DNA from 2 places in the Alkalimarinus alittae genome. Region 2 is predicted to be linked to the other one. Evidence: predicted binding sites of a transcription regulator. Region 2 holds the regulator's gene; the other holds the start of a gene.
The links. Region 2 encodes LexA, which represses DNA repair genes until DNA is damaged. Its sites were predicted from a motif close to TACTGTATNNNNATACAGTA; they were not measured.

Region 1: recN (DNA repair protein RecN) is a predicted target of LexA. The motif match lies at 9,872-9,891, and genes of this name have one in related genera.

What each region holds. Positions count from the first base shown of each region.
Region 1 covers NZ_CP100390.1:807,000-819,146, reverse strand. Annotated here, with positions in the region: gene carB (carbamoyl-phosphate synthase large subunit) at 42-3,248, opposite strand; gene carA (glutamine-hydrolyzing carbamoyl-phosphate synthase small subunit) at 3,361-4,491, opposite strand; gene dapB (4-hydroxy-tetrahydrodipicolinate reductase) at 4,777-5,577, opposite strand; gene dnaJ (molecular chaperone DnaJ) at 5,700-6,833, opposite strand; gene dnaK (molecular chaperone DnaK) at 7,034-8,953, opposite strand; gene grpE (nucleotide exchange factor GrpE) at 9,074-9,697, opposite strand; gene recN (DNA repair protein RecN) at 9,920-11,614, shown strand; gene fur (ferric iron uptake transcriptional regulator) at 11,692-12,099, opposite strand.
Region 2 covers NZ_CP100390.1:2,666,827-2,678,973, reverse strand. Annotated here, with positions in the region: gene NKI27_RS12240 (DUF599 domain-containing protein) at 1-27, shown strand, start outside; gene NKI27_RS12235 (PaaI family thioesterase) at 34-555, shown strand; gene NKI27_RS12230 (PaaI family thioesterase) at 555-986, shown strand; gene htpG (molecular chaperone HtpG) at 1,120-3,027, shown strand; gene NKI27_RS12220 (Dyp-type peroxidase) at 3,238-4,122, shown strand; gene NKI27_RS12215 (GGDEF domain-containing protein) at 4,249-5,217, opposite strand; gene NKI27_RS12210 (response regulator) at 5,227-6,270, opposite strand; gene NKI27_RS12205 (DUF1329 domain-containing protein) at 6,506-7,867, opposite strand; gene NKI27_RS12200 (DUF6586 family protein) at 8,102-8,608, shown strand; gene NKI27_RS12195 (hypothetical protein) at 8,731-8,973, shown strand; gene NKI27_RS12190 (cell division inhibitor SulA) at 8,990-9,475, opposite strand; gene lexA (transcriptional repressor LexA) at 9,472-10,080, opposite strand; gene NKI27_RS12180 (DUF1499 domain-containing protein) at 10,253-10,735, opposite strand; gene NKI27_RS12175 (translation initiation factor Sui1) at 10,854-11,219, shown strand; gene NKI27_RS12170 (ABCB family ABC transporter ATP-binding protein/permease) at 11,269-12,147, opposite strand, start outside.

The sequences.
Region 1 (12,147 bases), 1.9 Mb from region 2:
CCGAGACACTGTTCGAAAACAGCGCTCAGCGTAACAACACCTTAGTGCAGATCTTGAAGGCGTCTAACCATCTTCTCTGGACCAAACTTTATTGCACGACAAAATGCCTCCCCACCAGCCAACGTGGTGGTATAAGCAACCTTGCGCTGCAATGCAGACTGACGAATCTGAGAAGAGTCCGCAATTGCTCGACGCCCTTCAGTCGTATTGATAATCAAATCAATTTCATCATTCTTTATTGCGTCAACAATGTGCGGTCGACCTTCGTTAACCTTGTTGATTGACTTAACTTCAAGGCCTGCTTCTTTTAATACTTTTGCAGTTCCACTCGTAGCCACTAACTTAAAGCCAGCTTCGACTAGATCTTTACTCAGCACTGCAGCAGCAGCCTTATCAACATCACGAACACTAATAAATACAGAACCACCTGTTGGTAAAATCTCACCTGCAGCTAAAGCACCTTTAGCAAACGCCTCATCAAAGCTATCGCCAATCCCCATTACTTCGCCAGTAGACTTCATTTCTGGACCAAGTATCGGGTCTACACCTTGGAACTTGTTGAAAGGGAAAACCGACTCTTTCACGCTATAGTGTGCTGGGATAATTTCTTTAGTAAACGCCTGCGCTTCAAGCGAAGTACCCGCCATGCAGCGAGCTGCAATTTTAGCAAGCGAAACACCAATAGCCTTAGAAACAAACGGTACCGTTCTCGATGCACGAGGATTTACCTCGATTACGTAGATTTCACCGTCTTGATAAGCCAACTGAACATTCATTAAGCCCACAACACCTAATTCAAGCGCCATGCGTTTAACAATATCTCTCATTTCGTCTTGTACATCTGCTGCCAACGTATAAGGTGGCAATGAACATGCAGAATCACCAGAGTGAACACCCGCCTGCTCGATATGCTGCATAATGGCACCAATAACCACCTGCTTTCCATCACTTACTGCATCAATATCAACTTCTATTGCCGCATTCAAAAAGTGATCAAGCAGTACAGGGCTATCATTAGAAACACTCACTGCTTCTCGCATATACTTGGTTAGCTCAGCTTCGCTATAGACAATCTCCATAGCACGACCACCTAATACATAAGACGGCCTAACCACTAACGGATAACCAATCTCTTTTGCAGCAACAATACCTTCTTCAAGACTTCTAACTGTCGCGTTAGGTGGCTGAAGAATATTCAAACGTTGCAGCATTCGCTGAAAACGCTCACGGTCTTCTGCTCTATCAATCGCATCAGGAGACGTCCCTATAATCGGCACACCCGCTTCCTCTAAACCACGCGCCAACTTAAGAGGTGTTTGACCACCGTAATGGACGATAACGCCTTTTGGTTTTTCGAGGTTGATGATTTCCAACACATCTTCAAGCGTAATAGACTCAAAATAAAGTCGATCTGATGTATCGTAATCTGTAGAAACCGTCTCAGGGTTACAGTTGATCATGATCGCTTCATAACCATCTTCTTTCATCGCTAGTGCAGCATGCACACAGCAATAATCAAACTCTATACCCTGACCTATACGGTTTGGTCCACCACCAATAACAACGATTTTTTCGCGATCAGTGACATTTGCTTCACACTCTTCTTCATACGTTGAATACATATAAGCGGTTGAAGAAGCAAATTCAGCGGCACAGGTATCGACACGCTTATAAACCGGTCTAATATTAAAATCATGACGAAGCTTACGGAATTCTTTTTCCGACACATCCATCAGCTCGGCTAGACGGCTATCAGAGAACCCCTTACGCTTGAGTTTATAAACCAACTCTTTAGTCATGTCAGCCTTACCTAACTGAGCGACATTAGCTTCTTCCTTAATCAAGTCTTCTATTTGAGCCAAATACCAAGGATCAATACCGGAATACTCGTAAATTTCTTCAATGCTCATGCCTGCTCGGAATGCATCACCCACATACCACACACGCTCAGCACTTGGGGTTTTCATTTCACGAATCAAACTTTCACGCGCATCATCTGCGGTTAAATCCTGCATTGGATCAAAACCAGACGCGCCTACTTCAAGCCCTCTTAGCGCCTTTTGAATAGACTCTTGGAAGGTTCGGCCAATCGCCATTACTTCACCAACAGACTTCATTTGAGTCGTTAGACGTTTGTCGGCCTGAGGGAACTTCTCGAACGTAAAGCGTGGAATCTTTGTTACAACGTAATCAATTGAAGGCTCAAACGACGCAGGCGTAGCACCACCTGTAATGTCATTCTGCAATTCATCCAGCGTGTAACCAACCGCCAGTTTGGCTGCAATTTTTGCAATAGGGAAACCTGTTGCCTTAGAAGCCAACGCAGATGAACGTGAAACTCGCGGGTTCATCTCGATGATAACCATACGGCCATCTTTTGGATTGATACCGAACTGAACGTTAGACCCGCCCGTTTCGATACCGATTTCTCGCAATACAGCCAACGAAGCATTACGCATAATCTGATATTCTTTATCAGTCAGCGTTTGCGCCGGTGCAACTGTAATGGAGTCTCCAGTGTGAACCCCCATTGCGTCAAAGTTTTCGATAGCACAAACGATAATACAGTTATCATTTTTGTCACGAACAACTTCCATTTCGTATTCTTTCCAACCGATAAGCGACTCATCGATCAATAGCTCACTGGTAGGTGATAAATCTAAGCCCCGTGCACAAATCTCTTCAAATTCGTCACGGTTATAAGCGATACCACCGCCCGTTCCACCCATGGTGAAAGAAGGACGGATAATGCAAGGAAAGCCCAAGTTATCCAACACTTGAAGCGACTCTTCCATGCTATGCGCAATAGCAGAACGAGGAGTCTCAAGGCCAATCGCCTTCATTGCATTATCGAAGCGCTCGCGATCTTCCGCCTTATCTATAGCATCTGCATCGGCACCGATCATTTCAACATTATACTTTTCAAGAACGCCGTGACGCTCTAGATCAAGCGCACAATTTAACGCCGTTTGACCACCCATTGTCGGCAGCACAGCATCAGGGCGCTCTTTCTCAATGATTTTTTCAACTGTCTTCCATGTGATGGGCTCTATGTAAGTAGAGTCAGCCATCGAAGGGTCAGTCATTATGGTCGCAGGATTCGAGTTAACCAGAATGACTCGAAAACCCTCTTCTCTAAGAGCTTTACAGGCCTGCGCTCCAGAATAATCAAATTCACAAGCCTGACCAATAACAATAGGGCCAGCACCCAAAATCAAAATACTCTTAAGGTCGGTACGCTTTGGCATAGAATTCAGTCCATCTATATCTGTTTTAATCCAGAGACCGCTTTTAAAGCGCCTCCAGTCAATAAACGTTGCTATCAAACCTCATGATAAACATGAGTAGACGGCGTAAAACTTATGAGCGATACGTTCTAATCGACTCAATAAACTGGTCAAACAATGGCGCAACATCATGAGGGCCAGGGCTTGCTTCTGGGTGTCCCTGAAAACTAAATGCAGGCGTATCCGTTCTACGAATCCCTTGCAGCGAGCCATCAAACAAAGATTTGTGCGTTGCTTCGATGTTATCAGGCAACGAAGCCTCATCAACCGCAAAGCCATGATTCTGACTTGTTATCATCACGGTCCCATCAGCTAAGCACTGAACAGGATGGTTTGCACCATGATGTCCAAACTTCATTTTTAACGTCTGTGCACCACTTGCCAATGCCAGTAACTGATGCCCTAAGCAAATACCAAAAACAGGCACTTTTGCAGACAAAAATTCTTTGATCGCAGCAATAGCATAATCACATGGTTCTGGGTCACCAGGCCCATTAGACAAAAAGATTCCGTCTGGGTTCATTGCCAACACATCTGCCGCCGGTGTTTGGGCTGGCACTACAGTTAAGCGGCAACCACGATCTGCCAACATTCTTAAAATGTTATGTTTACAACCAAAGTCATAAGCCACTACATGGAACGAATCATCTTCATTTTTGCCGTAACCTGTCGCCAAGTCCCAGCTCGATTCATCCCAAGATGAAACCTCAGATCGAGTTACTTCTTTCGCTAAATCCATGCCTTTCAGGCCAGGAAATTGCTTAGCAGCTTCAAGCGCCGCACTTTCAGACACATCATCACCCGCAATAATACAACCATTCAACGCACCTTTTTCACGAAGAAGGCGAGTTAAACGACGAGTATCGATATCTGCAATAGCGACAATGTTATTTTCAGCAAGATACGCATCCAGCGTCTTTTCGGAACGCCAGTTGCTAGCTAATAAAGGTAAATCACGAATTACGAGACCTGCAGCCGAAACAGAATCCGACTCAACATCTTCAGAATTAACCCCTGTGTTACCGATATGTGGATAGGTTAGGGTTACAATCTGGCGGGCATAGGATGGGTCAGTCAGGATTTCCTGATAGCCGGTCATGGATGTATTAAAAACCACTTCTCCGCTAGATTGCCCATTTGCACCGATAGAAACCCCCTTAAAGATACTTCCATCTTCAAGGGCAAGAATTGCAGGTTTAGTCAACGCCATTTCCTCTTTAAATCGATTGGCCAGGGCTTATAAAACACCGATTCAATTTGTAAAAAAGCGAGATGAGAGAAAATTCTCCGACCTCGCTTTTTATTATGAATTCCAGTATTAGTTCAATACGACTTACACTCTGCGTATTTATCGAACCTGAGCGCACTTTTGATCCCAGCCAAAAGGATCTTAACCACACTCAAACTCTATCATTTTACTTTTTTCACATGAAAATGTCTACGAAACAATTAACTCTTTTAAAATCGCAACACCCGAAAAGCGCTCTAGTTAATGCAAATCAAGAACATCCTGCATATCAAACAAGCCTTTATCATGGGATGCCAACCAAGAAGAGGCTCTAACAGCCCCCTTTGCAAACGTCATCCGACTACTGGCCTTATGAGTAATTTCAACCCGCTCACCCAAGCCTGCAAACATAACCGTATGCTCACCCACAATATCGCCCGCGCGAATCGTTTCAAACCCTATCGTCTTTCTTTCACGCTCGCCAGTGATGCCTTCACGACCATAAACAGCACACGCCTTTAAGTCACGACCCAACGTATCAGCAACTACCTCACCCATTCGTAGCGCTGTTCCAGAGGGGGCGTCCTTCTTGTGCCTGTGATGCGCCTCCACGATCTCAATATCAACATCATCACCCAAAACCTTGGCAGCCAACTCCAACAACTTAAACGTTAAGTTAACCCCAACACTCATATTAGGCGCAAAAACAATCGCAATTTCATTAGCTGCAGCATCTAATTGCGCCTTTTGCTCATCACTCAACCCTGTTGTACCAATAACAATTTTTTTACCCAATCGCTTACAAGTCTCAACATTCTGCATGGTGAGCTCTGGCGACGTAAAATCAATCAACACATCAAATTGATCCGCCACAGATTCAATATTATCTACAGCCAATACACCCTGTTTTCCGACACCCGCCAATTCACCAACATCTACACCAACAAGAGAGCTTCCAGGGCTCACAATTGCAGCAGAAAAAACCACATCCTCTGCCAAAACTGAAGCTTCAATTAGAATCTTCCCCATTCGACCCGCTGCACCAATCACCGCTACACGCATAAGCTTTTAACTCTCTTTTAACTAATCACTAATTAACTATGTTTTTAGCTCAAAAAAAACGGGGCTAATAAGCCCCGAATTTAATTGCTGGATATGCAAACCCGAGAACTAAACAATAGGACTTAGAATTTCATATCTTCAAAAAAGTTTTTAACACCCTCAAACCAAGAGTGCTTATGAGGAGCGTGCTGACTATCCCCTCCAGACTCCATCGTGGCATGCAACTCTTTAAGCATATCTTTTTGTTTCTTGCTCAAATTTACTGGCGTCTCTACCGTCACACGGCAAAGTAGATCACCCGCTCCACCGCCGCGAACAGGCGCTACACCCTTTCCACGCAAACGGAATAACTTACCGGTCTGAGTTTCCGCAGGGATTTTTAGTTTAACACGACCATTTAAAGTAGGAACCTCAAGCTCACCGCCCAACGCCGCATCAACAAATGTAATAGGCACATCGCAGTAAAGATTTTTACCATCCCTAACAAAAATAGGATGCTCTCTTACTGCAATTTGCACATATAGATCACCAGAAGGCCCGCCTTGCGCCCCAGCCTCACCTTCTCCTGCAAGTCTAATTCTATCGCCAGTATCAACACCTGCCGGCACTTTAACTGAAAGTGTTTTCTGCTCTTCTTTTAAGCCTGCACCATGACAACTCTTACACGGCTTCTTAATGACCTTTCCGCGACCCCGGCAATGAGGGCAGGTTTGCTGCACAGAGAAGAAGCCCTGCTGCATACGCACTTGCCCAGCACCGTGACAGGTACCACAAGTTTCTGGCTTAGACCCTTTCTCTGCACCACTGCCGTCACACTCTGTACAATTAACCTGAGTGGGTACTCGAATTTTTACTGTCGTACCTTTTACTGCATCTTCTAAATCAAGATCTAGCGTATACCTTAAATCAGCACCTCGCGTGGTTCGACTGCGTCCACCGCCGCCTCCACCACCGAAGATATCACCAAAAACGTCACCAAAAATATCACTGAAATTACCGTTTCCGCCGCCAAAGCCACCACCAGCACTCCCATCAACACCTGCATGACCGTACTGATCATAGGCTGCTCGCTTTTCTGAATCAGAGAGAATTTCGTAAGCCTCTGTGGCCTCTTTAAACTTATTCTCTGCTTCCGCATCATCAGAATTACGGTCAGGATGGAACTTCATCGCCAGTCGTCGATAGGCTTTTTTAACTTCTTTTTCGTCCGCGGATTTTGACACTCCGAGGATCTCGTAATAATCTCGCTTTGACATAGATGCTCTACTGCGCTTCGGTTCTGGTAGCTAAAGATCGCTAGCCTTGTGCTTAACTTTACACAACACCACGAACCCTAATCTACATTAAAATCTCTATTTGCTTTACAGCATAACGCGGGAGTAAACCCCCGCGTTATTTGTACAGTATACCTCAGACCTTAACCGCCTGATATATCCAAGCGGTTAAGTCATCATTATTACTGCTTATCGTCTTTAACTTCCTCAAACTCTGCATCAACCACATCGTCTTGTGATTGCGCACTTTCGCCTTCAGGTGCAGTAGCACCTTCAGCAGATTGAGCTTGTTCAGCGTACAACTTTTCAGCCAACTTAGAAGACGCTTCAGTCAACTTTTGAGTCTTAGCTTCGATATCATCCTTATCATCACCCTTTATAGCTTCTTCAAGCTCAGTGATAGCGGTCTCAATCTGCTCTTTCTCTTCAGCGGTCGCTTTGTCGCCCGCTTCTGTTAACGTCTTTCTAACTGCGTGAATCATGCCGTCAGCCTGGTTGCGAACAGTAATAAGCTCTTCAAACTTACGATCTTCTTCAGCATGACTTTCTGCATCCTGAACCATGCTTTCAACTTCATCGTCAGACAAGCCAGAAGACGCCTTGATAACAATTGACTGTTCTTTTCCTGTCGCTTTATCTTTTGCTGAAACGTTCAAAATACCGTTTGCATCAATATCAAAGGTAACTTCAATCTGAGGCATTCCGCGTGGCGCCGGAGGAATGTCCGCCAAGTCAAAACGACCCAATGATTTGTTCTGGGCAGCCTGCTTACGCTCACCTTGTACAACATGAATCGTTACAGCTGACTGATTATCGTCTGCAGTCGAGAACACCTGTGATTTCTTAGAAGGTATCGTTGTGTTTTTGTCGATCAAGGCAGTAGCAACACCACCCATTGTTTCAATACCTAATGTCAAAGGCGTCACGTCAAGCAACAATACGTCAGTTACATCACCAGACAACACACCTGCCTGAATTGCCGCGCCAATTGCTACAGCCTCATCAGGGTTAACATCTTTACGTGGCTCTTTACCAAAGAATGCTTCAACTTCTTTCTGAACAAGTGGCATACGAGACTGACCACCCACCAAGATAACATCATCGATTTCTGACATGCTTAAACCAGAATCTTTAAGTGCCATCTTACAAGGCTCTAAGCTACGCTTAACCAACTCTTCAACCAAAGACTCTAACTTAGAACGTGTCACTTTAACGTTAAGGTGCTTAGGTCCACTCGCATCTGCAGTAATGTAAGGAAGGTTTACATCAGTCTGCTGAGAGCTTGATAGCTCAACTTTTGCTTTCTCTGCCGCTTCTTTTAGACGCTGCATCGCTAACGGATCACCCGTTAAGTCAATTCCGCTGTCTTTCTTAAATTCTGCAGACAAATATTCAATCAAACGTGAGTCAAAGTCTTCACCGCCCAAGAACGTATCACCGTTAGTCGCTAATACTTCAAACTGCATTTCGCCATCAACGTCTGCGATTTCGATAATAGATACGTCAAACGTACCACCACCCAAGTCATAAACAGCAATAGTTGAATCGCCACCACGCTTATCTAGGCCGTAAGCAAGTGCTGCAGCTGTTGGCTCGTTGATAATACGTTTAACTTCCAAGCCCGCTATACGGCCCGCATCTTTAGTTGCCTGACGCTGAGAGTCGTTAAAGTAAGCTGGTACAGTGATAACCGCTTCAGTCACCGCTTCACCTAAGTAATCTTCAGCTGTCTTCTTCATCTTCTTAAGAATTTCAGCAGAAATCTGAGGTGGCGCTTTCTTATCACCTTTAATGTCTACCCATGCATCACCGTTGTCTGCTTTAGTGATTTTATAAGGCACCATTTTGATGTCTTTTTGAACAACGTCATCTTCAAAACGACGACCAATCAGACGCTTGATAGCAAACAGCGTGTTGTTAGGGTTAGTTACTGACTGACGCTTTGCTGACTGACCTACTAATATTTCGTCATCGGTGTAAGCAACGATAGACGGAGTAGTACGATCGCCTTCAGCGTTTTCAATTACGCGTGCTTTTTCACCATCGAGGATAGCAACACATGAGTTAGTTGTTCCTAAATCGATACCTATGATCTTGCCCATATATATACTCCAAACCTAATTTCGTAATTTCTGTATTCAATTGAAATGTACGCTGTATTTAACCCGTACATTCGATTCTTAATTGAGTTACTGACTTATATTGGCCTCAATTATTTTTTTTCAAGCCTGCTCGTCGATTTTTGCTGAACCTTTTGCAACCATAACCATTGCAGGACGAATCAAACGCCCATTTAACGTATAACCTTTTTGGATCACAGCAATAACAGAATTTGGTTCTGCATCGGGCGCATCGACCAGCGACATCGCTTCATGCAACTCAGGGTCAAACGGTTCGCCCGCTGGATCAACCTGCTCAACATTGAACTTTTTCAACCCTGAAACCAGGATCGATAATGTCATTTCTACACCTTCAACCAACGCACTTTTTTCACCTTGCTCAGCTTGACTGCTTTCAATCGTCTTCTCGAGACTATCAACCACTGGCAGCAACTCTTTAGAAAACTTTTCTAGTGCAAACTTGTGGGCTTTCTCAACGTCTTTTTCAGATCGACGTCTAATATTTTGCGCATTTGCAGTCGCTCGCAACGCTTGATCTTTTAATGCTGAAACCTGCTCCTGAAGAAGTGCAGCTTCTTTTTGCCAATCTTTCTCACCGTCTGATGAAGCCTCTACCTCTTCAGCCTCTTCAGCCTGAGCGTTTTGCTCCAACTCAGCATCTAACACCTCATGATCGTGGGGTGTTTGTTCGGGGTTATTATCAACCTTCTCTTCTTCTACACTCACTCAGAATTCCTCCGCGCTCATAAACTATTAAACGATATTCTTTAATCTAACTGCCTATATGGGCGCAATAAACAGGGTTTCAAGGGTAATTTTTTGACTGTTTTACCTCCAGGTTAAATATTTTTCATTTTTTTAAAGTTTAAGATATTGACTCCATAGCGAATTAATACATACTACTGTATATCCAAACATATCATTATTAAATATTAAGTGGAGACGCTCATGCTTACGCAACTTACAGTGGACAACTTGGCCATAGCCGATCATGTTGAGCTGTTTTTTGAGCGAGGGATGAGCGTTATTACAGGTGAAACCGGCGCGGGTAAATCTATTATCCTCGATGCGCTAGGGCTAACCTTAGGCGATAGAGCAGATAGCGGCCTTGTTAGGCATGGCGCAGACCGAACAGACATTTCTGCCGTTTTTGATATCAGCAATATTCCTAATGCACAAGCATGGCTGAAAGCAAACGACCTACATAACGACAGTGACCTAGATGACCAATATGAGTGCATCCTGCGCCGAGTCATTACCAGCGAAGGTCGTTCTCGAGGCTACATCAATGGCCAACCTAGCGCATTAAGCAACCTACGAGAAGTAGGCGAAATGCTGATAGACATTCACAGCCAGCACGAGCATCAATCTTTACTCAAAAAAGAGACTCACCGACGATTAATTGATGAATACGGCAACTTAAAAAAGCAAGCGCAAGACGTAGCTACACACTACAAATCATGGTCAGATAAAGCGCAAAAACTTGAGCAATTAAAAAACAATCAAGATGAGCAGGACGCAAGGCTTCAGCTGCTAAAATATCAAGTAAAAGAACTTAACGAACTCGGCCTTACCGCAGAGGAGCTGCCAGAGCTAGAAAAAGAGCAACAGTCGCTCAGTCATGCCGAACAACTTTTAAGTAGCGGTCACGAAGTACTTCAAGCCTGTAGCGATGGCGAGTCTACTGTCCAGTCAATACTGTCTCACGCCTTACATACATTAGACGCTCTCCCAGTAAAACATGAAGCGCTCTTTGAAGCTCAAAACTTACTTTCAGAAGCCCTGATACAAGTTGATGAAGCAACCCACAGCATTCGAGGATTTGTTGATCACTTTGAAATCGACCCCACTCGACTACAAGAAGTAGACGAACGCCTCAGCGCCATTTACCAACTAGCACGCAAACACAAAACAACCCCCGAAGAACTACCTGCACTGCACCAGTCATTAGTTGATGAATTAAAGTCTTTTGAGGACGGTGATGGCAACATTGAAATACTAACAACGGAAACAGCCGAGCTCGCCGAAAAATATTTAACCACCGCGAGAAAACTCAGCCAAGCACGAATCAAAACAGCACTCACGCTAGATAAAAAGATCGCAGGCCAACTATCTGAACTAGGCATGCCATCAGTTAAATTTATTACTCAAATAAGCCCCCTCCCCGACAATATCTTTACACGCAACGGCCTAGAAGACATTGAATTTTTAGTCAGCGCCAACCCTGGGCAACCTCCCAAACCTTTAAATAAAGTGGCATCCGGTGGCGAGCTATCGCGTATTAGTCTTGCCATCCAAGTCGTCACCGCACAAACATCGGCCATCCCCACTCTGGTATTTGATGAAGTCGATGTCGGAATTGGCGGAGGCACAGCAGAGGTTGTGGGTCGATTACTACGGGCGCTAGGCGAAAAAGGCCAAGCACTCTGCATTACACACCAACCCCAAGTCGCCTCTCAAGGGCACCACCATCTGTTTGTCAGCAAACAAACCAATAAGAAAGAAACCCATTCCAAAATAACGAAACTCAATAAAGAAGGCAGAACAGAAGAAGTTGCACGAATGCTAGGGGGGATCAACATGACAGAGCAAACGCTCGCTCATGCACGTGAGATGCTGAGTGCGACAGCGTTAGAGATTTGACTTTTTAACTTTAACTTTAATTAAACTTAGTGAATATGACTAACGCCAGTCACTCGACAAGCGTTAGCCGTTAATCATCAACTCTTTGGCTTAACATATAATGTGAGACTGTGATCTATAATCTCATAACCATGTTCTTCGGCAATTTCGTGCTGCCTTTGCTCGATAATAGGGTCGCAGAACTCAATAACCTTACCTGTCGTAGAGCAAACCATATGATCGTGATGATCATCAGTGGCCATTTCAAAAACAGCATGCCCGCCTTCAAAATTATGGCGCAACACTAAACCCGCACTTTCAAACTGGGTCAGCACTCTATATACCGTCGCCAACCCCACATCCTCTCCAGCATCTAGCAACGCTTTATACACATCCTCAGCACTCATGTGATGGTTATCTGCGCTTTCGAGCATATTTAAAATCTTAACGCGCGGCAGAGTAACTTTTAAACCCGCTTTGCGTAACTCATTATTTTCTTGAACCATCTCATACACCAACGACATTTTAATTCAAAGAACGTTAAAATCTCTACC
Region 2 (12,147 bases):
GGTAAAAGTTTTGATGAAGAGAAGTAATAGTTTATGACAAATGATCCCGTTTTGTTCGGCAAGGTATCTCGGTTTGTCGGTTCTTTAGCTCAATGTAACACACTAGGTATAAAAACCGTTCAGGCGGTACCTAATCAGTTGATTCTAGAATTACCTTACTCAGATGCGATAATTGGTAATCCATACACTGGGGTTATTCATGGGGGGGCTATAACGACCTTAATGGATACTGCCTCAGGGTCTGTTGTGATTTGCGGTTTAGAAGAATTCGAGCTGTGTCCGACACTGGACTTACGTGTTGACTATATGCATGCCGCAGCACCAGGTGAATCGGTATTTGCCAAAGCGACCTGCTATAAAATAACCAAAAATATTATCTTTACACGATGCCTCGCATATCAGGGCGCGAACGAAGAGCCTGTGGCTCAGTGTGTTGCAACGTTTATGAGAATAGGGGCAGAGGCTACACCGCTCCCTTTTCGACAAATGATCATGGGTACTGACTTATTAGAAGAACGTTCAAATGAAGATGCTAACCAACAAGGGCAGGTGTAATGGATTTAAGAGAGTTAGTAACACGGGCTCATGATAGTGGCGACTATTCAGAGCTGATTGCGACAATACCGTACGCTGTCACGATTGGTGTTGAGTGTGAACGTTTCGGTGATGAGGTAATGTTTAAACTACCCCGTAAAAAAAGCAATATTGGTAACCCTATTTTGCCTGCGATTCATGGCGGTGTAATTGGTGGGTTTATGGAAATATCGGCATCACTTTATTTGGTGATGTTTCAGGATACTCCCAAGCTACCTAAGATCGTTGATATCTCGTTAGACTACTTACGAGCAGGGTTAGACAGAGATACTTATGTTGAATGTAAGCTAACGCGACAGGGCAGCCGAGTTGCCAATGTTATTGTCACCGCTTGGCAGAAATCACGAAATGAACCAATTGCATTAGCTCGTGCGCATTTTTTGTTTAGTTAAACTTTTCAGTCATGCTTGAAATTATTTTAGCCGTCCCCAAATAAGATATCACCAGTTCGCTACGGTGTTTTTGATCGTAGCGACAAGCTAAATATAAATCCGCTCCCCGAATGAAAAGAGAGTTAAGCTAAACATGACTGTAGAAACAAAAAAAGAAACCTTAGGTTTTCAGACAGAAGTTAAACAGCTTCTTCATTTGATGATTCACTCTTTGTACAGCAACAAAGAGATATTTCTCCGTGAGCTTATTTCTAACGCTTCAGATGCAGAAGATAAATTGCGTTTCGAAGCACTATCAAAACCTGAACTTTATGAAGGCGATAGTGACCTTAAAATTCGATTGGCGTTTGACAAAGAAGCCAATACCGTCACTATTTCTGATAACGGTATAGGCATGTCTCGTCAGAATGTACTGGATCACTTGGGTACTATCGCCAAGTCTGGTACAGCTGATTTTATGAAAAACTTGTCAGGCGACCAGCAAAAAGATTCACAGTTAATTGGCCAGTTTGGTGTTGGTTTTTACTCAGCGTTTATAGTAGCCAAAAAAGTAGAAGTCTTTACTCGAAGAGCAGGTTTAGACGCTTCTGAAGGTGTTCGCTGGGAGTCAGAAGGCGAAGGTGAATTTACGCTTGAAACGATTGAGAAAAAAGAGCGTGGTACTTCAGTTGTTCTTCACTTAAAAGATGACGAAAAAGAATTCGCAGACGGTTGGCGTTTACGCAGCTTGGTTAAAAAGTATTCTGACCATATCTCATTCCCTGTAGAAATGCTTTCAGAGCCTGCTCCTGCAGCAGAAGGCGAAGAAGCGAAAGAACCTGAGTTCGAGGCAATCAATGAAGCCACTGCCCTTTGGACGTTATCTCGATCAGAAGTTAAAGACGAAGAATATAACGAGTTCTATAAGCACATTAGCCATGACTTCCAAGATCCACTTACGTGGTCTCATAACCGAGTAGAAGGAAAGCTTGAGTACACTAGCTTGCTTTATGTACCGGCTAAAGCCCCTTTCGACATGTACAACCGAGAAGCACCGCGCGGATTAAAACTTTACGTTCAGCGTGTCTTTATAATGGATGATGCTGAGCAATTCTTGCCGCTTTATCTTCGCTTTATTAAAGGTGTGGTTGATTCTAATGACTTGTCACTTAACGTATCGCGTGAAATTCTACAAAGTGATAAAGCGGTCGATAGCATGCGTAGTGCATTAACTAAGCGAGTGCTAGATACCTTAACTAAGCTTGCCAAAAATGACCCAGAGAAGTACCAGGCATTTTGGAATGAGTTTGGTCAGGTGTTAAAAGAAGGCCCAGCAGAAGACATGGGCAATAAAGACAAAATTGTTAAACTGCTTCGTTTTGCGACAACCCATACGGGCAAAACAGATCAAGATCAATCAGTAGAAGACTACATTGGCCGAATGAAAGAAGGTCAAGATAAGATCTACTATATTGCTGCAGATAGCTTTGGTACTGCTGCTAGCAGCCCACACCTAGAAATCTTCCGTAAGAAAGGAATCGAAGTGTTGGTGATGTCAGACCGTATAGACGATTGGATGATGTCTTACTTAACAGAGTATGACGGTAAGCAGTTCCAAGATGTTGCCAAGGGTGCACTTGATCTAGGTGATGTTGAAAACGAAGAAGTTAAGAAACAAGAAGAAGAGGCGACTAAAGAGCTTGAAAGCTTGCTGACTCAAATTAAAGAGTTGTTAAAAGATAAAGTCGCAGATGTGCGTGTAACAAGCCGGTTGACTGACTCTCCAGCATGCTTAGTGGTTGGTGAGCAAGATATGGGGGCGCAGATGCGTCGCATCATGGAAGCGGCAGGCCAAAGCCTACCTGATAGCAAGCCTATCTTCGAGCTTAATCCAGAGCATCCTTTGGTTAAGCGCCTTAACGAAGAGCAAAATGATGAGCGGTTTAACGACTTAGCTTGGGTTCTGTTTGATCAAGCGGCATTAGCCAGTGGCGATGCGCTTAAAGAGCCCGGCGCGTTTGTGACTCGGCTTAATAAACTGTTGCTAGACTTGAGCAAGTAATCGCTAACAGTGCTAGCAAAGGCATAATAAGTGCCTATGCTATAGATATGGGCAAGAACGTTCATATTAAGAAAGGGTGGCCTATTAAGGCTGCCCTTTTTTTTAAGGAAAATTAAGCCTTTATCTGCAATAATAATTTTATGCTTATAATAAAATCATTTGCTGCCGTCTCGATCAAAAAAAGCAGTATGAAGATTAATAGGAGAAACAATGAATCAATCACAACCTGGAATTCTGAAACCAATACCTCTTTCAGCACGGTATCTAATTTTCTCTATAGATGATGAAAAGAGTCTCTCTGAGGCGTTAACGAGGCTTTCATTGATTGCAGATGGGGATGAAGTCGTTGTTGGGCTTGGTCATTCTTTATTAACGACATTGGGTGTTGAAATAGAAGGAATGAGGCCCTTTCCATCGTTTGTTAGTTGTGGCGTAGAAATACCCGCCACGCATGGGGCTCTGTGGTGTTGGTTAAGAGGACGCGATAGAGGCGACTTAATACATAAAGAACGCGAGATCAGTCGTGCGCTGGCGCCCGCATTTGTAATAGATGACATTGTTGATTCTTTTAAGCATAAAAGTGGTCTTGATTTGAGTGGCTATGAAGACGGCACCGAAAACCCAGAAGGTGAAGAGGCGATAGCCTGTGCGTTGGCATCATCAAAACAAATGGGTGTCGATGGTAGCAGTTTTGTTGCTGTTCAGCAGTGGGTGCATGACCTTAATAAATTGGATGAAATGGAGCCCATAGAGCAAGATCATATTATCGGGCGGCGCAAAAGCAATAATGAAGAAATTGAAGATGCGCCTGAATCAGCTCACGTAAAACGTACAGAACAAGAAAGCTTTAGCCCGCAAGCGTTTGTTATTAGACGGTCTATGCCTTGGGCAAATGAGGCGGGCGAAGGGTTTAACTTTGTTGCGTTTGGTGAGTCATTTAACGCATTTGAAGCGCAACTTAATCGCATGACAGGTAAAGATGATAAAATTATTGACGGGTTGTTTAAATTTACAAAACCGATAACAGGCGCTTATTTTTGGTGTCCACCGGTAGTCGAGGGTCGATTAGATTTTACCGCATTGAATCTAAGTTGATTGGTTCAGCTTATCATTCATAACGCTTGATGGGTTAAGAGTAGCGCGCCTATAATTTTGAAAGAAACTTAATTCAATAGTGTAGGCGCGGCTCTAAGCCACAATTTTTATCGCTTTAAATAACACTTAAAGCGTCGATAAATCATAAATCATGGTTTTGTTTCTGCCACTTTCTTTACATTGATAAAGCGCTTGATCTGTTTTTTCTAGCCACTGTTTATAATCTTCTAACTTTTTAGAGGCTTCACAAATACCTAGACTAATAGTGAACTTTATTTCGATACCGTCGTGAACAACCGTGGTGTCCTCGATAGCTTTTCGTAAGCGCTCACAATAAATGAAAGCATTCTCAGACGAAGTGTGTCCTAGAATAATACCAAATTCTTCTCCGCCGTAACGACCGGCTATATCTGTTTTTCGCAGTGAGTCTCGCAATAGCTTTGACACAACCCTGATGACTTCATCGCCTGCCTGGTGACCGTAGGTATCGTTTACTTTTTTAAAGTGGTCAATGTCAAACATTACTAGCGAAGAGGTTGTATCGTATCTCTGAAGTCGGCTATATTCGTTTTGTAAGCATTCTTCCCAATAGCCTCGATTGTTTAGCATGGTTAAGCGGTCGGTTCTACTGAGAGACTCGAGTTCTACGTTGGCTTTTTCGAGCGCTTTTTTATTACTTGCGATGTCTGTGACGTCATAAATGATAACGCAGATGCTGCTGACTGATCCATCGACTGAAACCAGTGGGCTTATACTGACGTTCTGGTACATAAATTCTTCTGTACCGGTAATAGGGCGATAGTTTTTAAATTTAAATAAATAAGGGCGTAACTCCCAAGTAATAAACGCTCGACTCTTAAGTAGAAAAACCGACTCAGCTTTTTGCGTAAACCATTCTTTAGGGATATCACCAAATACATCAAATAGTACTTTGTCTTTGACTGATAAAGGGGGGATACCGCTGTGATTTTCCATAAAACTATTCCAGACTTGAACCTTAAAGTTTTTGTCTAGAACAATCAGACCTACATCGATGGTCTGCAACATATCCATTAACCAATGGAACTCTTTTATGTCTAAATTATCTTTTGCCATAACGCGTTATTAACCCATCAGATACGATAGTCTCTGATTCAAATTGTCGATTGAGTCTTCTGTAAAAAGCAACATGAGGTCGCAAGTGATATCATAGTTTTCAATTTCGTAGGTTATCTCAATTGCCAACGTTTGCTTCCAGCGTGTTTCGTTTGTTTTAATCAGGTCGCTCACCTTAACGTGCTGCCCAAGAACCATGGGGTGACCTTGGCTAAACGATATATCAAGTTGTTGAGCGATACCGCCGGTGCATGCACCTACTAATATGCTGGCGATATCCATAATTAATTCAAGCTCTGTTATATCATTAAGCTCACCGCTAAATTTAAGCAGCTTTGCTATATCGGCATAACTAGAGTCGCTAAAGATGAGTAGCGCTTCGCCGGCTATCCCTGATCCAATAAAACCTTGGCATACAGCGGTAAATGTATCTTCTTGCTCCACCTGAGCAAGTGCCATTTTAAGCTCGCTGACTTCTAAAATATTAACGTTCGGGATCGGCATCTTAACAAATACATCTAGTAATCTTGCTAATAAATCCGCAGCCTGACCCATTGCAACGTTTGATATCTCTTGAATACAGTCACGATATTGTACTTGACCAGCACCCGCAAGTTCCGCCTCTGATCTCTGAAGAGGAGGAGGGGGGGCAGCGCTGCCATCGGTTGAAGTGCTGTCTGTACTTTTAGAATAAAGGCCAAAGCTTTCGAGGATAACGGTAAGGTCATCAACGCCAATAGGCTTTTTGATAAACTCTAATGCGCCTAGCGCTTTAACTCTTTCGCGAGCTTCCGGCTGAATGTCACCCGAGACCACGATTACCATTGTTTGAATATCATTTTTTACAATGGATTCAAGCGTTTCGTAGCCATCCATAACCGGCATATTAAGGTCAAGAAACAAAATCTCGCCTTTACCTTGTTTAAGTTGCTCTATCGCATCTTGACCATGAACAGCGTAACTGATTTCGATATCCCAATCAGCTGGTAAGGAGCGAGCCATTTGCTTTCTGGCAACGCTAGAGTCGTCACAAATTAAGACGGGTGTTGTCATTGTTAGTATTTTGCTCTTTTTGAATGATGCCCGATTTGACGTTCATAGAAGCATAGCCAGTCTTAGGTGAGCCATAGCCACTGACGCCATTAATATGGGGTGTTAGAGTAAGTAAAGATCAATAACCGGCTAGGGGCAAGTCGAAAATAGAGGAAAGGGGGGTAACAAACGGAAAAAGACAGCCAGATGGCTGCCTTTAATAGGGAGATTGTTAATAACTACGCGGATGAACGGTTTATCGCTTAGCTTCTCTGCGTGCAGCGGACGTTGTGAATTCACGACGCTTAAAATCAGGGTTGTAGTTAACTGGCCCTTGCTTATCTACACCATCTAAATAGTATCTTTCAGCTTTTAAGTCGTAGGTAAGCTCTACTGCAATCCATGTTGCAGGTACTTGATAATTATTAATGGTATGGGCTTCAGATACTCTCCAAAGTTCTCCATCCTCATTATAATCTTCTGCTAGCACAATCTGCCAAGTATCTTCATCAAAGTAGAATCGTCTTTTATGATAAACGTGGTTTAGGCCTTCTCTTAATTTGCCTTCTACGACCCAAACTCTGTGAAGCTCGTAGCGTGTTAGGTCTTGGTTGATATGTGACGGTCTAATAACGTTTTCTGCATCCTCACTGGCTTTATTAAGTTTATATGAGTTGTAAGGAATATAAATTTCCTTTTTGCCTTGCAGCTCCCAGCTATATTGGTTGGGCGCGCCGTTATACATGTCTTTTTGATCAACGGTACGCAGACTCGCTGTTGATGGTAAGTCCGTTCCATAAGCTAGGTTTGGTACTCGTCGTAAGCGCCTTTCACCTGCTTGGTATCTCCAGGCTTTTCGTGGTGAGCGTACCTGATCTAATGTCTCATGTACTAATGTAAGCGTACCTGCTAATTTTGCAGGGCTGACTATTTTGGTTTTCAAATAGAAAATTTTGTTATCAATCTCTTCTAGCGTAATGCCGGGCTCAGCATAGGCAAAGTAATATCCATAGTTAGTCAATATGGGGGTGTATGAACCATCTTTTGTTGGGGTTACAAACGCGGCTCTATATTCGTACTGTTCGCCTCTAAAGCGAAGAATGTGGTTCCAAATAACTTCAACACCGTTTGCGGGTATCGGAAAAGGGCTTGTTGCAATGGTGCTCTTTACGCCATTGGCATTCTCGAGCAGTTCTGCTCCAAGCGCATTTTCATATAGCTTTTCATATATGCGCTCAGGGTAAGATGCTGAACGATGACTTGGGTAAACGGGGATTTCATAACCAGGCGCATATTGTGTTAACAGCGCTTTTTGGCCTTCGGTTAAGTGCTTTTCATATTGCGCCATGTTGCTTTTATTTATTTTAAACAACATTTTGTCGCTTTCGAAAGGATCAGGGTGAAACTGACCTTCTTCATAATTAGCTGGAATTTCTTTGATACCGCCATCCCATGCAGGTATCGTACCTTCGGAGTTGCCATATCTTTCAGCTCCAACAGGTGTTAAATCATTTTTTAGCCGTTTGGCTGTAGCTTCATCAACTTTTGCTAGGGCTAAGCTGCTTGATGCTGACAGAGTCAGGACTGCTACAGCTGTAACCAGTTTGGATAATTTCATATATCTACGGCCTCGCATGCTTACTAATAAGTCTTTATTAATTGTATTTATCTACTGCAAGCTATAACTTGCTGATAGTTCGTTAAAAGTTATTACCTATAATAGTACTTTATTTTGAAAAATCTGTATGTTTCGAGTTGTAACTGCATTTTTTTTTGTAATAACACATTATTACGTATAATAATCCGTAATATCTCATGTAGGTTAACGACTTCGAGGCGAAAAGTAGCAGCAATGAATAAATGGCAATCTCAGACTTCACAAAAGTTATACCTTGCAGATATACAGCTACAAGCTTGGCAAGAATTCAATTTAGCGTCAACAGCCGTTTTTAAACCTCGCGATGAGTCACACAAGCAATCATCAATTTTATTGATGAGCGCAGCGTGGAGTAGTTTAGTTAATGAATTGGCGGAATATCACCAACGACCTTCTGACTTATCAATGACACTTGAGCGCTTAGTCAGCGAGATAGGCAATGAGCTCCCTGAAATTGAATATTTGACAGAACTTTCAAAGGTTCAAGGCAGCTGGGTGTCAGATTTAAGAAAAAACGATTTATTAGTCAGGCTGCCTAAAAGCCGTGAGCCCGCAAGTGAAGAGCAGGATCTTGCATCCAATGCATTGATCGCGACATCAGGTGCTGCTACTGAAGTTGATTCAATCGAAAACTTAAAACGCATTTTAGGTGAGTTTAAAAGTTACTTAGAAGACCTAAGGTCGAGAATGTCTGAATGGTGAGGATTTTAAAGGGGTTTAGTAGTATACTCTGGCAACAATTTATTAATTGAGTGTTACATTAATTTTTAGAAAGTGTATCCAGTTTCTTTTGAAATCCATATGAATTCAGGGCTGTTTGTTTTATGAGTAGTGCGTTTTTAGAAATTATAGAATTACCCAATGGCGATTTTGCTTTACAAAAAGCAGATGAAGATGGGGATGCGTTAGTCACCATTACTTTCTCGAAAGATGCAAAAGAGTTCTTGAAAGAGCATAACGTAACGGTTGCGAAATCAATGATTAATGCAGGCATTCAGACCGTAGGCGTGATATCAAAACAAATAGCTGAAAGTGATATAGAAGAAGAGTTTAGAACGGTTCATTAAAGGATAGTCAAACCCTTTATCTATATCTCATCACGAGGCCGTGGCTACTTCCTTTGGCTGATGCGGCCTCTAACAAACGGAAATCATTTTTAGTGAGCTTGTTAGTCCATGCGATCACTGCATGGCAGGTACCCGCTGACAGTGCTTGTAGCGTAAGGTCAAGTGTAGACTTTGACTCGGTTGATCTTAAAATCATTATTTGATTTGCGATAATACCAGACTGTTGTTGCCAGCGATTAAGTAAGCTTTGTGGCGGGTCAATCCAGGCCAACCAACGATTCTCTTGATTCAATTGTGTCATCATTGGTAGAAGCATCTGAAAGTTTTCAGCTTGCTCTGGCGATAATATAATTTCGGTCACATTTCCAGCACTAGGTGCAGTAGCCGTTTGAGCAGGCGCTTGCAGCGCTACTGCAAGCTCCGCCGCATTATCTTCAACTGCATACAAGCCTTGCTCAGGTTCAATAGCGGGTTGCTCATCATAAAAGCTCATTTGTTTCATGATAAATTTTCCTTTCTGATAACCCCTACGCCTAAACCCTCGATAAAGAGCGCTTGTTCTCTAAGGTCAATAACGATAGGTTCAAATTCTTCATTCTCTGCAATTAGCTGAACTTCATGTTTGTTTTTTTGAAAGCGTTTTACGGTGACTTCGTCGTCTATTCGGGCAACGACTATTTGTCCGTTACGAGCTTGTTCGGTTTTATGTACGGCCAGTAGGTCTCCGTCCAGAATCCCGATATCCTTCATACTCATGCCCTTAACACGCAAAAAATAGTCGGCGCTTGGCGCAAAAAAGTTTGGTTGAAGGCTACAGTAATCTTCAATGTTTTCTTGAGCCAAAATAGGGTTACCTGCGGCCACTTGACCAACGATAGGGATTCCGGGTTTGTGGTGCTCGGGTAAACGAATACCCCGGCTTGCACCTGGAACAATTTCAAGTGCGCCCTTTTTGGCTAGTGCCTTAATATGTTCTTCTGCGGCATTAGCTGAACGAAACCCTAACTCTTTTGCGATTTCAGCGCGAGTAGGTGGGTAGCCTGTTTCTTCAATGTTACGTTGAATCAGGTTTAAAACTTCAGTTTGTCTATTGGTTAATTTAATCATAACGGCCGCTTATTCATGTGTCTTTATACAGTACATGTAAATGTATACAGTATTTTTTAAAAAGTAAACATGAACAAACAATTATTTTAAATAGATAAATAGATAAATAGATAAATTGATGATTGAGAGAAACAGGATAGACTCCGGCCTTATGATGGCCGGAGTAATATGCTTAATTAACGATGTTTTGCTTTTGTAGTTCTGCTCTTATTGCTTCAAGGCGCTCACGATTAACGCCAAAGTCTTTATGGCCTAAGCGGGACGCAGAGCGAAGTTGTACACGGTTGTTTTCTTTGTCTAGTAAGAATTCGGTGTCGTCTACAAACCTCATAATACTGCTTGTGTATTCTGCATAAATATAGTGATCATCTTGTTTAATGATCTCGGCGTTGCTGTTTTGCTTTATTAATGACTGCAATGAAGACCATGCTTGCTGTGGGTTGTCTCCTTTAATCACAAGTGCATCAATATAGTGAGTCTCGTCTTTTTTATCTTCGTAACTGCTCACGCAGTTAGGGCTATCAGGGCAAGGTGTCAGTTGGTTATCTAAGATGCCTATATCTACTGGCCGGGTCCCAGTACAGGCGGTAAGCAAGGTGGCTGATAATAATATACCTAGGCTGCGTATGTGCTTTTGACCTGCTGTGTGAATCATGTTTATTCCTTTAATTAAATGAAATAAGAGATCTTTTTGTTAATTAATGCCTATTAGGAAATTAACAGGAATTAAAATAGAATACGAGCTTCAGGTTTAAATGTCAGGTTTTCATTTTATGTCTAGAAAAAGCAGAGAATCAGGTGGTTTGGTATTCTCAACCGAATTCGGAAAAATGTGTCCTGGGTGCGGTGAGTCCGTTTCTCGGTGTCGGTGTAATGAAAAAAGCGGTATTGAAGCAGGCGATGGCGTCGTAAGAGTCTCAAGAGAGACGAAGGGGCGAAAAGGAAAGGGCGTTACACTCATTACCGGTGTGCCGCTTGAGGCCAAAGAGCTAAAAGATCTAGCCAAAAATTTGAAGCAGAAATGTGGGGTTGGCGGAGCGATTAAAGATAGGGTGATAGAAATACAGGGTGATCACCGCGAACGTTTAGTTGAAGAGCTCAAAAAGTATGGCTGGGTGGTCAAAAAAGCAGGGGGTTAAGGCCTGCTTTTTAACGCACCATTTTGAATGGGTCGATACACCTATGTTATTACTCACGCTCTTTTTGCTGAATGCGCCATAACTTAGCATACTGACCATTCAGTGCTAATAGCTGCTCGTGGGTGCCTTGCTCGGCTAGTTCCCCATGGTTCAATAGAATAATCTTATCGGCATCGACGACGGTTGATAAGCGGTGAGCAATTACCAAACTGGTATATCCTTCTGATACTTCTTTTATTGCTTCTAAAATCGCCTGCTCTGATCGGCTATCGAGTGAAGAGGTTGCTTCATCGAAGACCAGAATAGGTGGGTGTTTTAGAATGGTTCTGGCTATTGCCACGCGCTGTTTTTCACCACCAGACAATTTAAGGCCTCGTTCGCCAACAGTCGTTAAGACACCTTTGGGCAGCTGACTAATAAAGTCATCTAGGTGCGCTAAGCTAATAGCTTTTAACACCTCTTCGTCGCTAGCGTCTACGTTTCCATAGCGTACGTTTTCTAAAATAGTGTCATTAAAAAGTACTGTATCTTGGGGGACAATTCCGATGGCTTTTCTTAACGATTGTTGTGTTACATCACGCAAATCTTTGCCATTAATGGTGATTGACCCTTGGTTGCAGTCGTAAAAACGAAAGAGCAGCTTTACCAGTGTCGATTTACCTGAGCCACTTTCACCCACTAATGCTACTTTTTCGCCTTCTCTAACGGTAAAGCTAACATTTTTAATGATTGGCCTTTCAGAATTGTAGTGAAAAGATACATTGTTAAATGCAAGCTCCGCATTCGCGAGTGCAAGGTCTTCTGCATCTTTTGAGTCCGTTATTTTGGGCTGCTTTTTGAGTAGTTCAAACATCTGCTCGATGTTTGCTAATGATCCTTTTATTTCGCGATAGACAAAACCTAAAAAATTAAGCGGAATGAAAATCTG